Regions from separate parts of the Erwinia sp. HR93 genome, predicted to be linked through region 1. Evidence: predicted binding sites of a transcription regulator. Region 1 holds the regulator's gene; each other region holds the start of a gene.
The links. Region 1 encodes PurR, which represses purine synthesis genes. Its sites were predicted from a motif close to CANGCAAACGTTTGCNTG; they were not measured.

Region 1 (3,178 bases):
TGCCCGAGAGTGTAAGGAGTGGTTTTCTCCTTGTAAAACGCTAATATTTGCCAGATGCGTTCAAATATTTTGCAGGCAAATTATGTGGTCGGAATATACCCTTGATGTGCTGGATAGCGTTGCCCGTACCGGGAGTTTCAGCGGGGCAGCCCAGGAATTGCATCGGGTACCTTCAGCAATTAGTTATACGGTTCGTCAGCTTGAATCATGGCTGGCTACGCCTCTGTTTATACGCCGGCATCGCGATGTGGAACTCACGGCAGCGGGCGTTTATTTTCTTAAAGAGGGGCGTTCTGTTATCAAAAAAATGCAGGCAACGCGTCTGCAGTGTCAGCAAATCGCCAACGGCTGGCGCGGTCGTCTTTCCATTGCGGTAGATAATATTGTTAAACCTGCGCGAACCCGCCAGTTAGTGCTGGATTTTTATCGGCATTTTCCCGATGTAGAACTGTGTTTGTCGAAGGAGGTTTTCAATGGCGTTTGGGATGCGCTGGCGGATGAACGCGTTGAAGTGGCTATTGGTGCCACTCAGGCGGTCCCCGTTGGAGGGCGCTATGCGTTCCGTGATATGGGAGCACTGCGCTGGCGATGCGTAGTTTCTCATCTTCATCCTTTGGCACACTCAAGGCAAAAACTCAGTGATGAACAGCTTCGACCGTGGCCGTCACTGGTACTGGAAGATACTTCGCGGACATTGCCGAAACGCGTGACGTGGCTATTAGATAACCAGCGGCGTATCGTCGTGCCCGACTGGGCATCGGCGGCAGATTGTATCAATGCCGGGCTGTGTACTGGAATGGTTCCTGCCCATATGGCGCAGCCGTGGATTGAGAGCGGGGACTGGCGCGTTTTGCAACTGGAAAACCCCTTCCCGGATGCGGCTTGCTGTGTAAGCTGGCGGCAGGATAATCCGTCTCCGGCCCTGAACTGGCTATTAGCCTATCTGGGCGATAGTGAGACATTAAATCACGAATGGCTACGGGAGCCCTGAATAGAGCTCCGGAATCGTTACTGGCGGCGATAATCGCGGAAGGGACCATCGGCCACAGAACGGCGTTCTACCAGCCGTGGATGCACTTCAATTGTCTTTGATTGTTCGCGTTTATTAATAATGCGATCGAGCAGCATATTAAATGCCGTTTCGCCCAAAGAGTCTTTTGGCTGATGCACCGTGGTCAGCGCGGGCGTAAAGTAGCGGGCGTTGCGGACGTTATCATAACCAATAATGGAAATATCCTGTGGAACACGCAATCCCATTTCATCCGCCGCGCAGATGGCGCCCATTGCCATAATGTCGCCACCGCAGAATATTGCGGTGGGGCGCTGCGGTTTTGAAAGAATTTGCTGCATTGCCCGATAGCCGGACTCTGGTTCAAAATCACCTTGCACAATCCAGTCTTCATTCACTGTGATTTGAGCCTCTTCCAGCGCCTTCATAAATCCAGCTAGCCTCCCGGCACCGGTGTTACGATGCAGGGAGCCGGGGATCGCGCCAATATCGCGATGCCCGCGTTCAATTAAATAGCGCCCGGCTATATAACCGCCAGAGAAGGAGTTATCGACGACGGAGTCAGTAAAGTCGGCTTTGGCTTCGCCCCAGTCCATGACCACCATTGGAATATGACGATACTCTTCAAGCGTTGCGAGTAAGGGATGTGGGTATTCGGAGCACATAACCAATAGTCCATCGACGCGCTTTTGCGCCATCATAGATAAGTAAGCCCGCTGTTTTTCCAAATTATTCCAGGCGTTACCCAGAATAAGCGTGTAGCCTTTGGCAAAGCAGTTTTTTTCCACGCCTTCAATGATTTCAGCGAAATAAGGCGCTTCACTGCTGGTGGCAAGCAGACCTATTGTTTTCGTGTGATTCACTTTCAGGCTGCGCGCTACGGCGCTGGGGGAATAATGCAGTTCTTTAATTGCTGTCCAAACCGCGTTTCGCGTCTCTTCTGCAACGAAGCGAGTTTTGTTAATTACGTGAGATACGGTAGTGGTGGAAACGTTTGCGCGCTTAGCGACATCTTTAATGGTGGCCATCAGGCGTTTCTCCCAGCCATAGCGTATTCTCCTGAAAATGGGGTTAAACGTTTGCTAAGCCTGATTTACACCGAATAGCAGATATCACGGAAGTTCAGGCGAAGGAAACAGGGAATCAACAAATAATTAGCGGAGGATTTTGTCCGATCTATAGCAAAAGGGGAAGAGGCAAATTGCGCAACCGATGAATTCCAGTAAGATTTACGCTATTTTTATGGGGAATAGCGTAATAGACGCTGAAATAAGAGAATAACCAAAGGAGCTGACAATATGAACGCTGAATTAAAATACGCATTAATTACGACCATAGCCGCATTAGGCGTTATCGTCATTGGTGCGTTAACTGCCGTTACTCATTAATTATTGACCAGGCCAGTGAGCGTTGCCGCTGGCCCGGTCATTGTTCATTCACTGCGCGCACAGCTATTTTTTTGAAATAGCTGTCTCCCGAGTTCCTCAATATTATTGCCGCTTATGCAATACTGTTTTGTCGCTTACAACTCTTTAACTTTTCTGTATGCCCTGACATCATATGCGCGACATAGCGACGATGTCGCCTAAATCATCAACGTGTTGGGGCTATAAATTTCACTTCAGCGCCTGATACATCCAGAGAGTCAATCATGAAATTAAATTATCCTTTGCTGGCGCTTGCCGTCGGCGCATTTGGCATTGGAACAACTGAATTTTCTCCAATGGGCCTGTTGCCCACTATCGCGGAAGGCGTCGGGGTTTCTATTCCAGTTGCAGGAATGCTGATTAGCGCATATGCCATTGGAGTTATGTTTGGCGCGCCGCTGATGACGTTACTTCTATCTCACAGAGCCAGGCGCAGCGCGCTGCTATTTCTAATGGGGATTTTCACCCTTGGGAACATACTGTCAGCGATTGCGCCGAATTATACGCTGCTGTTGATTTCGCGCATTATCACCAGTTTGAATCATGGGGCATTTTTTGGTTTAGGTTCAGTGGTGGCTGCCGGTCTTGTGGCAAAAGAAAAACAGGGAAGCGCGGTGGCGACCATGTTTATGGGGCTGACGATTGCAAATATTGGCGGGGTACCAGCAGCAACGTGGCTAGGGAATACGATAGGCTGGCGAATGTCTTTTCTGGCAACCGCAGGATTGGGCGTATTGGCGAT
Region 2 (3,178 bases), 880 kb from region 1:
GATGTCGCGCGCGTGGTGCGGATCCGTACCGGTGAAGAAGACGATGCGGCTATTTAGTTTATCTGGCCTTTAATCATGCGATGTCTTCGGTAGTTCATTAATATACGACAGGAAACAAAGCGCAATAATCCCGGTTCGAGCAGCCTGAAGCACATAAATTGAAGTGAATGTTGATTCTTTCGAAGGCTTATGTACGACGCAGAGGTGAGTGGAAATTAGCGGGAAATCAGGCCCGCTATTTACGGACCTGAATAGACGTTCATGCGCCTTTAGGTTTGCACTGCCGCACCACCGGTTACAGGACTTTATGCGGGCCAAAGCACTCGTAGTGAATACGCTCCTGCGTTACGCCCAGTGCCACTAATTGTCGGGCGATAAATTGCATAAAACCAATCGGACCGCACAGGAAAAAGTGCATCGCCGGATCGCTGAGGCGGCTTTCCAGCGGGGCTAATTCCATTAACCCTACGCTATCATAGCCGTCTTTTTCTTCCGGCGAGCTGTACCAGATATGTTGATAAAAACGCGGCAGGCCGGCGCCTAAGCGTGCGACCTCATCGCTGAAGGCGTCAACGCTGCCGTTCACGGCTGCGTGGAACCAGTTTATCTGGGCTGGATGCTGACGTTCGCTCAGCGCATCAAGCATGGCGAGCAGCGGCGTTTGTCCGACGCCGCCGGAAAGGAGCGCGATCGGTGTGTTCGGCGTAACGTTCAGATAGAAATCCCCCGCCGGAGCGGCAACCTGTACGATGTCGCCCTGCTGCGCATGGCGGTGCAGCCAGCCGGAAACCAGCCCGTTATCCTCACGCTTAACGGCAATTCGGTAGCGCTTTGCATTGGGTTTCTGGGTGAGGGAGTACTGACGGATCTCCTGATGCGCAAAGCCATCGGGTTTTAGCCAAACGCCTAAATATTGTCCGGGATGGAAATTTGCTACCGCGCCGCCATCTACGGGCTCAAGAACGAAGCTGGTGATTAATGCGCTCTCAGGCTTTTTTTCCACGATACGAAACGCGCGCGTACCGCTCCAGCCGCCGGGCTGGCTGGCGTGAGACTGGTAAATTTCGTTTTCACGGTTAATAAATACCTGCGCCAGCACGCCATACGCCTGCCCCCACGCGTCCAGCACCTCTTGGCCTGGATGAAACAGCTCGTCCAGAGTGGCTAGCAGATGCGTGCCGACGATTTGATACTGTTCTGGTTTGATTTGGAAACTGGTGTGTTTCTGGGCGATTTTCTCAACGGCGGGCAATATTGCCGGTAAATCCTCAATGTGCGTTGCATAGGCGCAAATTGCATTAAACAGCGCTTCGCGCTGATCGCCGTTGCGCTGATTACTCATGTTAAAGATGTCTTTTAATTCCGGATTGTGCTGGAACATTCTATCGTAGAAATGGGCGGTGAGTTTGGGGCCGGTAGCGGCCAGTAAAGGGATAGTAGACTTAACGGTTGCTATGGTATTGGCATCAAGCATGGAATGTTCCTTCATGTAGTTTATATGATGTATTTTTAATGCATCTTATTTTGATGTTGCTTCACTGTAAAGGCATGTAAAACAAAAGGTGAAAAATAAGGTAAGGGATGTAAGAAAATACTGCTTTAATCGCCAGCGCAATTAGCCACGTTATCGCTCCCTTAATACCGCGTTTTACGGATTTGGTGAACGGTTCTTGATTCAGCCTTAAGCTTTAAGCATTGAACGTCCTATCACAAGCGAATATTTTTTGCGGTTTTTTAAGCTGTATTTTGGAACGCAATTAGCGATAGGATGCTTAAAAGTAATTTTTTACTGTCTGATTTTATTAATGCCAAACGTTTGCGTAAAAACCTGTCGTTGTATCTGTCTTCGCAGGGGGAATCAGTTATACTGTGGGCCGTCGCCCAATACGGGCAGTCCTAATATCGTTAGCTGAGTCAGGAGGTGCGAATGTTAAAGCGAGAAATGAACATTGCCGATTATGATGCCGAATTATGGCAGGCAATGGAGCAGGAGAACCTGCGTCAGGAAGAGCATATTGAACTTATCGCCTCCGAAAACTACACCAGCCCGCGCGTTATGCAGGCTCAGGGCTCTCAGCTCACGAATAAATATGCGGAAGGTTATCCAGGCAAGCGCTATTACGGCGGCTGCGAATATGTGGATGTGGTCGAGCAATTGGCTGTAGATCGCGCAAAAGCGCTGTTTGGCGCTGACTATGCAAACGTTCAGCCGCACTCCGGTTCTCAGGCTAATTTCGCTGTTTATACGACGCTGCTTGAGCCTGGAGATACGGTTTTAGGGATGAACCTGGCGCACGGCGGGCATCTGACGCACGGCTCGCCGGTGAATTTCTCAGGCAAATTCTACAATATTGTCCCTTATGGAATAGACGATAGCGGTCGGATTGATTACAGCGAGCTGGAAAAACTGGCGCAAACGCGCAAACCAAAAATGATTATCGGCGGTTTTTCTGCCTATTCCGGCGTGGTTGACTGGGCTAAAATGCGAGAAATTGCCGATAGCGTCGGTGCTTATCTGTTTGTCGATATGGCTCACGTAGCCGGGCTGGTAGCCGCTGGTGTTTACCCGAACCCGGTGCCGCACGCTCACGTTGTTACCACCACGACCCATAAAACGCTGGCTGGTCCACGCGGGGGATTAATCCTGGCAAAAGGCGGTAGCGAAGAGCTGTATAAAAAATTGAATTCTTCTGTGTTCCCGGGCGCGCAGGGCGGACCTTTAATGCACGTTATTGCCGGTAAGGCGGTGGCGCTTAAAGAAGCGATGGAACCCGCGTTTGCCGACTATCAGCAGCAGGTAGTGAAAAACGCGAAAGCGATGGTGCAGACCTTCCTCGATCGCGGCTATAACGTGGTTTCTGGCTCTACCGATAATCACCTGTTTCTATTGGATTTGGTGGATAAAGATATTACCGGGAAAGACGCTGATGCTGCGCTGGGGCGCGCGAATATTACCGTAAATAAAAATAGTGTGCCGAACGATCCGAAAAGCCCGTTTGTCACATCAGGCATACGCGTCGGTACGCCCGCTGTAACTCGCCGCGGCTTTAAAGAAGCGGAGGTTCGCGAACTGGCCGGCTGGATGTGTGATGTGTTGGATAATCTGCATGATGAAGCCGTGATTGGTCGCGTTAAAAAGCAGGTGCTGGACATCTGCGCGCGCTTTCCTGTTTACGCA
Region 3 (3,178 bases), 500 kb from region 1:
GGTAGCTAGCCTCTGCGTATAACTTGAGTGTCTTAACGTAAGGATTAGACAACGCGCGACAGGCTTTGGCAGCAAAAAAACAGGCCTACAAAATACGAAACATTGAGTATTTGGAGAGATGAGTGAGAGGTGCGCTGGTGCAAATAGCAGCCAGCGCAATAAGAGATTACAGTACAGCAACAATGGCTTCACAGAGCGGGGACATGTTATCCGGTGTCATACCGGCAATGTTTACGCGCCCGGAAGCGACGGCGTAGATGGCGAACTCGTCGCGCAGCCGCATGACCTGATCTTTGCTTAATCCACTAAAAGAAAACATGCCGTTTTGGCGAGTGATAAATCCAAAATCCTGGCTGGCCCCTTTTTCTGAAAGGGTATTAACGAATAATTGGCGCATGCGTTGAATGCGCTGCCGCATATCGCTCAACTCCTGCTCCCAAATCGCTCGCAGCGTGTCATTACTCAGAATAGCGGCGACCACAGAGGCGCCGTGGGCCGGTGGATTGGAGTAATTGGCGCGGATCCCGGCTTTCATTTGACTGAATGCGCACCCTGCCTGTTCTTCATCGAAGGCAACCAGCGTGCAGGCGCCCACGCGCTCATTGTACAGACCAAAGTTTTTAGAATAAGAGCTGGCTACCAGTAGCTCGGTGTGAGTAGCGGCAAAAGCGCGTAACCCTTCGGCGTCTTCTTCCAGCCCTCGGGCGAATCCTTGATAGGCAAAGTCAAATAGCGGCAGCCAGCCTTTTTCCTGAGAAAGAGTGGCTAACTGTTGCCACTGCTCCAGGGTGGGATCAATGCCGGTAGGGTTATGGCAGCAGCCGTGAAAAAGTACCACATCACCGCGCTGAGCATTTTGCAGGCTGCTTAATAGGCCTGGCATATCTAGCTCGTGGGCCTGGGCGTCGTACCAGGTGTATTCACATACCTCCAGCCCGGCGGCGTTAAAAATACTTTTATGGTTTGGCCAGCTTGGGTTACTGACCCAAACGCGCTTTACAGCGGTATTACGAGCCAGGAAGTCGGCCGCTACGCGCAGAGCGCCAGTGCCGCCCGGCGTTTGTGCCGTACGTGCACGCTTTGCTTCTACAATAGGGCTGCCTTTGCCGAACAGTAATTCCTGAGTACAAAGACCAAATTCAGGAATGCCATCAATGCTCAGATAATTTTTAGTCGTTTCATTTTCCAGCAGGTATTGCTCCGCTTTTTTGACACTGGTCAAAATCGGCGTCTTACCCGTTTCATCCTTATACACCCCAATCCCGAGGTTAATTTTATTTTGGCGTTCGTCGGCACGAAACAGTTCGGCCAGCCCCAGGATAGGGTCGGCGGGCGCAGCGGTGATGTTTTCAAACATGACGAGGTTCCATTGCAAGCAGAAAGGATTCACAACCAGAGTAACGGTAGAAAATTAAATTGCCAACCGTTAGCGGGAAAAAGCGCGGTGAATATCAAATAACTTCGAGTGTTATCGAAGTAAAAATCCGCCTTCATAGAAGGCGGCATTGCTTTGATGCCCCGGAGGGGCATACCGAATTCCTTAAAAAAAGTCTCCGCCAGTCTTGTGAGATTTGAATCCCAAAACAACAGGGCAGAGCCAAAACCTGCTGATGACCACGCCCACAGGACGTAGTTTTCAGTTGGCAATAAAAAACAGGGCCGAAGCCCTGTTAAATGAGGTGGATAACATATCGTTATAATAAAAATTAGAACTGGTAGGCCACACCAAGCATTGCCTGATTGTCGGTGCCGACAAAGCTGCCGTAAGTGCGCGTGAAGTCGCTTTCATCCAGCAGGTTGAAGCGGTAATCACCATAGACGCTGAAGTTCTTATTGAAGTAGTAAGAGGCGCCAGCGGTGATGTATTCAGCCAGATCGGCGTCGCTGTAGCCATTACGGCCCACCGGCAGATCTTTTCCTTTGCTCTTCACGTAAGAGAAGGAGGGACGCAGGCCGAAGTCGAACTGGTATTGAGCGATTAATTCAATATTCTGGGTTTTATTTGCAACGGTATAATTCGTGCTGTTAGATACGTAAGTCATGTTACGAGTTTCGGAGTAAACCGCTGCCAGGTAGATATTGTTGGCATCATATTTCAGACCGGTAGCCCAGGCTTCGGCATTATCGCCGTTACCGTCCAGAGCCTGCAGGTCAGAGCGATCGGCTTTGCTGTACGCGCCGATAATGCCAAAACCCTGATAGTCATATCCTAAAGAGAAGCCAACGCCGTCGCCGTTTTGTTTTTTAACGTTATCGCCGTCGTGGTTGCCTTCATTTTTGCCCTGATACTGCACGCCAAAGTGCAGGCCATCGACCAGTCCGAAGAAATCGCTGTTACGATAAGTCAGAACACCGGTGGTGCGGTTAGTCATGAAGTTATCAGTGTTGCCCGCCCAAGTTTCACCGGAGAAAGAGGGGGACATGTCGGTCCAGGCTTCAACATCATAGACGATACCGTAGTTGCGGCCATAGTCCAGAGAGCCGTACTCTCCAACCTTCAGACCCGCGTAAGCCAGGCGCGTGCGCGCATCAGATTCCGGCTCAGCTTTATTGGCATAAATACGGTATTCCCACTGACCATAACCCGTCATCAGGTCGTTAATCTGGGTTTCACCTTTGAAACCAAGCTGGGCGTATGTGCCGTCGCCATTAGTAGTATCACCGCTGGTGATCCAGTTGTGCTCTGCTGCAACTTTTCCGTACAGATCAAGCTTATTGCCGTTTTTATTATAGATTTCTGCGGCATGAACTGAACTAGCCGCTAACAGTGCAGGGATAACTACTGCCAGGAAATTACGCTTCATCATTACTCATTACCCTCATTAGATTTTTATGACACCTGCCACTGCCGCCAATAATCCTTTACAGAATGCTTGATGAAAGTTTGGTGTCTTTCTATGTCTGGCTGCATATTTCCATTCCTGAGGGGGCTTCTACCAGCGTGAAAATGCTACATATCTCTATTAAATGTTTCAAAATGAAAATATAAGAAACTTTATGTGTATTTAGGGGAACTTTGTGAAGTACCTCAAAATTTGCAAAAAGTGTGGCTATAGCATACAAACTTAACCAGTAATCATTTGATTTAGATGATTTTTATATCTTATCTTTATTCGTGGATGTGATATGCATCCTGTTTTATAAAAATGAAATTATGTTTTGAAAAAAAATCTCCATA
Region 4 (3,178 bases), 2.9 Mb from region 1:
ATCACCGGCAGTCTCCTTTGAGTTCCCGACCGAATCGCTGGCAACAAAGGATAAGGGTTGCGCTCGTTGCGGGACTTAACCCAACATTTCACAACACGAGCTGACGACAGCCATGCAGCACCTGTCTCACAGTTCCCGAAGGCACTTCTCCGTCTCCGGAGAATTCTGTGGATGTCAAGACCAGGTAAGGTTCTTCGCGTTGCATCGAATTAAACCACATGCTCCACCGCTTGTGCGGGCCCCCGTCAATTCATTTGAGTTTTAACCTTGCGGCCGTACTCCCCAGGCGGTCTACTTAACGCGTTAGCTCCGGAAGCCACGGTTCATGACCACAGCCTCCAAGTAGACATCGTTTACGGCGTGGACTACCAGGGTATCTAATCCTGTTTGCTCCCCACGCTTTCGCACCTGAGCGTCAGTCTTCGTCCAGGGGGCCGCCTTCGCCACCGGTATTCCTCCAGATCTCTACGCATTTCACCGCTACACCTGGAATTCTACCCCCCTCTACGAGACTCAAGCCTGCCAGTTTCAAATGCAGTTCCCGGGTTGAGCCCGGGGATTTCACATCTGACTTAACAGACCGCCTGCGTGCGCTTTACGCCCAGTAATTCCGATTAACGCTTGCACCCTCCGTATTACCGCGGCTGCTGGCACGGAGTTAGCCGGTGCTTCTTCTGCGGGTAACGTCAATCTGATGGCGTATTAAGCCACCAGCCTTCCTCCCCGCTGAAAGTACTTTACAACCCGAAGGCCTTCTTCATACACGCGGCATGGCTGCATCAGGGTTTCCCCCATTGTGCAATATTCCCCACTGCTGCCTCCCGTAGGAGTCTGGACCGTGTCTCAGTTCCAGTGTGGCTGGTCATCCTCTCAGACCAGCTAGAGATCGTCGCCTAGGTGAGCCTTTACCCCACCTACTAGCTAATCCCATCTGGGTTCATCCTATGGCGTGAGGCCCGAGGGTCCCCCACTTTGGTCTTGCGACGTTATGCGGTATTAGCCACCGTTTCCAGTGGTTATCCCCCTCCATCGGGCAGATCCCCAGACATTACTCACCCGTCCGCCGCTCGCCGGCAAAGAAGCAAGCTTCTTTCCGCTGCCGCTCGACTTGCATGTGTTAGGCCTGCCGCCAGCGTTCAATCTGAGCCATGATCAAACTCTTCAATTAAAGTTTGATGCTCAAAGAATTAAACTGTTAGTTCGTAATGAATTAACTGTTGTTCACTCTTGAGACTTGATAATCATTTTTCGTCCGAAGACGTTGATATCAGTGCTTTCGAGTGCCCACACAGATTGTCTGATAAATTGTTAAAGAGCAGTTGCGCCGGGCTTTCGCCCCGGTCGCGAGGTGGCGTATATTACGCTTTCCTCTTTCAGAGTCAACCCCATTTTTCAGGCGTTTTCTCTTTCGGCCCGGCCTTCACTTTCGTCTGCGCCGTGTCGATGGAGGCGCATTATAGGGATCCCAGTTTCTGTCGCAAGCTAAATTTGCTATAAAATTCACTGACTGCTGCATTCCCCAGCAAAACGCGGATTTATACCTACTTGTACACAGAATTATCCACAGCTCTTATTTTCTAGAAATTCCTCGCGCGCCACGCAAACGTTTTCGTTACAATCTTTGTGGCAGATGAAAGACATCCGAGTGGAGCATGGGCAGACTATTTACGGCTTCCTGCCTGAAATTTTGCCCCACGCTTCTCTTTAAACCAGATTCAGGGGATTTACTATCATGCAATTATCTCGTCCTATTCGCCGCGCTTTGATTAGCGTCTCTGATAAAACGGGCATCGTCGAATTTGCCCGTGCGCTTATCGCGCGAGACATTGAAGTGCTCTCCACCGGCGGGACCGCGCGCCTGTTAGCTGAAGCGAAGCTGCCAGTTACCGAAGTCTCTGATTACACCGGGTTTCCGGAAATGATGGACGGACGAGTAAAAACCCTGCACCCCAAAATTCACGGCGGCATATTAGGGCGTCGCAACAAAGACAGCGAAGTAATGGCCCGCCATGGTATAGCGCCTATCGATATGGTGGTCGTCAATTTATATCCCTTTGCTCAAACCGTCGCACGGGAAGATTGCACACTGGAAGACGCCATTGAGAATATTGATATCGGCGGCCCGACCATGGTGCGCTCAGCGGCTAAAAATTATCGCGATGTAGCTGTTGCCGTGAATAGCGATGACTACCTCAAAATTATTGAGGAATTAGACGCCAATGATGGCGCCCTCACACTGGCGACGCGTTTTGATCTGGCCGTTCGCGCCTTTGAGCATACCGCAGCCTATGACAGCGCTATTGCGAATTACCTGGGGCGCCTGGTGCCTCCCTATCGTGGAGATACGCATTCTCCCTCCGGATATTTTCCGCGAACGTTAAATCTCAACTTTATCAAGAAACAGGATATGCGTTACGGCGAGAATGCTCATCAACAGGCCGCTTTCTATATAGAAGAAGGTATTACGGAGGCTTCTGTCGCGACTGCCCGCCAAATGCAGGGAAAAGCGCTTTCCTATAATAATATTGCCGATACTGATGCCGCGCTGGAGTGCGTGAAAGCCTTTAGCGATCCGGCCTGCGTTATTGTCAAACACGCTAATCCGTGCGGCGTCGCGGTCAGCGACTCAATTCTTAATGCCTATGAGCGCGCCTATAAAACCGATCCTACTTCTGCTTTTGGCGGCATTATTGCCTTTAATCGTAAGCTGGATGCAGATACCGCACAGGCCATTATTTCACGCCAGTTTGTTGAAGTGATTATTGCACCGTCCGCTTCTGAAGAGGCCCTGAAAATAACATCTACTAAACCCAATGTCCGCGTATTGCTTTGCGGTGATTGGCAGGCCCACCAGCCGGGCATGGATATCAAGCGCGTGAATGGTGGTTTACTGGTACAGGATAGAGATTTGGGTATGGTAGCCGCAGGTGATCTGCGCGTTGTTACCCAGCGCCAGCCCACGGAGCAGGAGCAGCGTGATGCGCTGTTCTGCTGGAAAGTGGCAAAATTTGTGAAATCGAATGCCATTGTGTACGCCAAAGGGAATATGACGATTGGCATTGGCGCGGGGCAAATGAGCCGCGTGTATTCTGCCAGAATCGCCGGGATCAAGGCGAATGATGAAGGATTAAACGTTGCCGGCTCGGCGATGGCTTCTGATGCCTTCTTTCCATTTCGC

Region 2: the regulator PurR is predicted to act here: its motif matches at 1,806-1,823, upstream of glyA (serine hydroxymethyltransferase).
Region 3: the regulator PurR is predicted to act here: its motif matches at 1,417-1,434, upstream of SFA31_RS12810 (amino acid aminotransferase).
Region 4: the regulator PurR is predicted to act here: its motif matches at 1,597-1,614, upstream of purH (bifunctional phosphoribosylaminoimidazolecarboxamide formyltransferase/IMP cyclohydrolase).

What each region holds. Positions count from the first base shown of each region.
Region 1 is NZ_JAXUDP010000001.1:3,242,786-3,245,963, reverse strand. Features, by position in the region: gene punR (DNA-binding transcriptional activator PunR) at 83-991, shown strand; gene purR (HTH-type transcriptional repressor PurR) at 1,009-2,037, opposite strand; gene SFA31_RS15160 (YnhF family membrane protein) at 2,308-2,397, shown strand; partial or broken gene SFA31_RS15155 (MFS transporter) at 2,661-3,178, shown strand, end outside.
Region 2 is NZ_JAXUDP010000001.1:2,358,839-2,362,016, forward strand. Features, by position in the region: gene glnB (nitrogen regulatory protein P-II) at 1-57, shown strand, start outside; gene hmpA (NO-inducible flavohemoprotein) at 296-1,489, opposite strand; gene glyA (serine hydroxymethyltransferase) at 1,928-3,178, shown strand, end outside.
Region 3 is NZ_JAXUDP010000001.1:2,744,352-2,747,529, forward strand. Features, by position in the region: gene SFA31_RS12810 (amino acid aminotransferase) at 167-1,357, opposite strand; gene SFA31_RS12815 (porin) at 1,707-2,807, opposite strand.
Region 4 is NZ_JAXUDP010000001.1:363,245-366,422, forward strand. Features, by position in the region: rRNA gene SFA31_RS01715 (16S ribosomal RNA) at 1-1,168, opposite strand, end outside; gene purH (bifunctional phosphoribosylaminoimidazolecarboxamide formyltransferase/IMP cyclohydrolase) at 1,733-3,178, shown strand, end outside.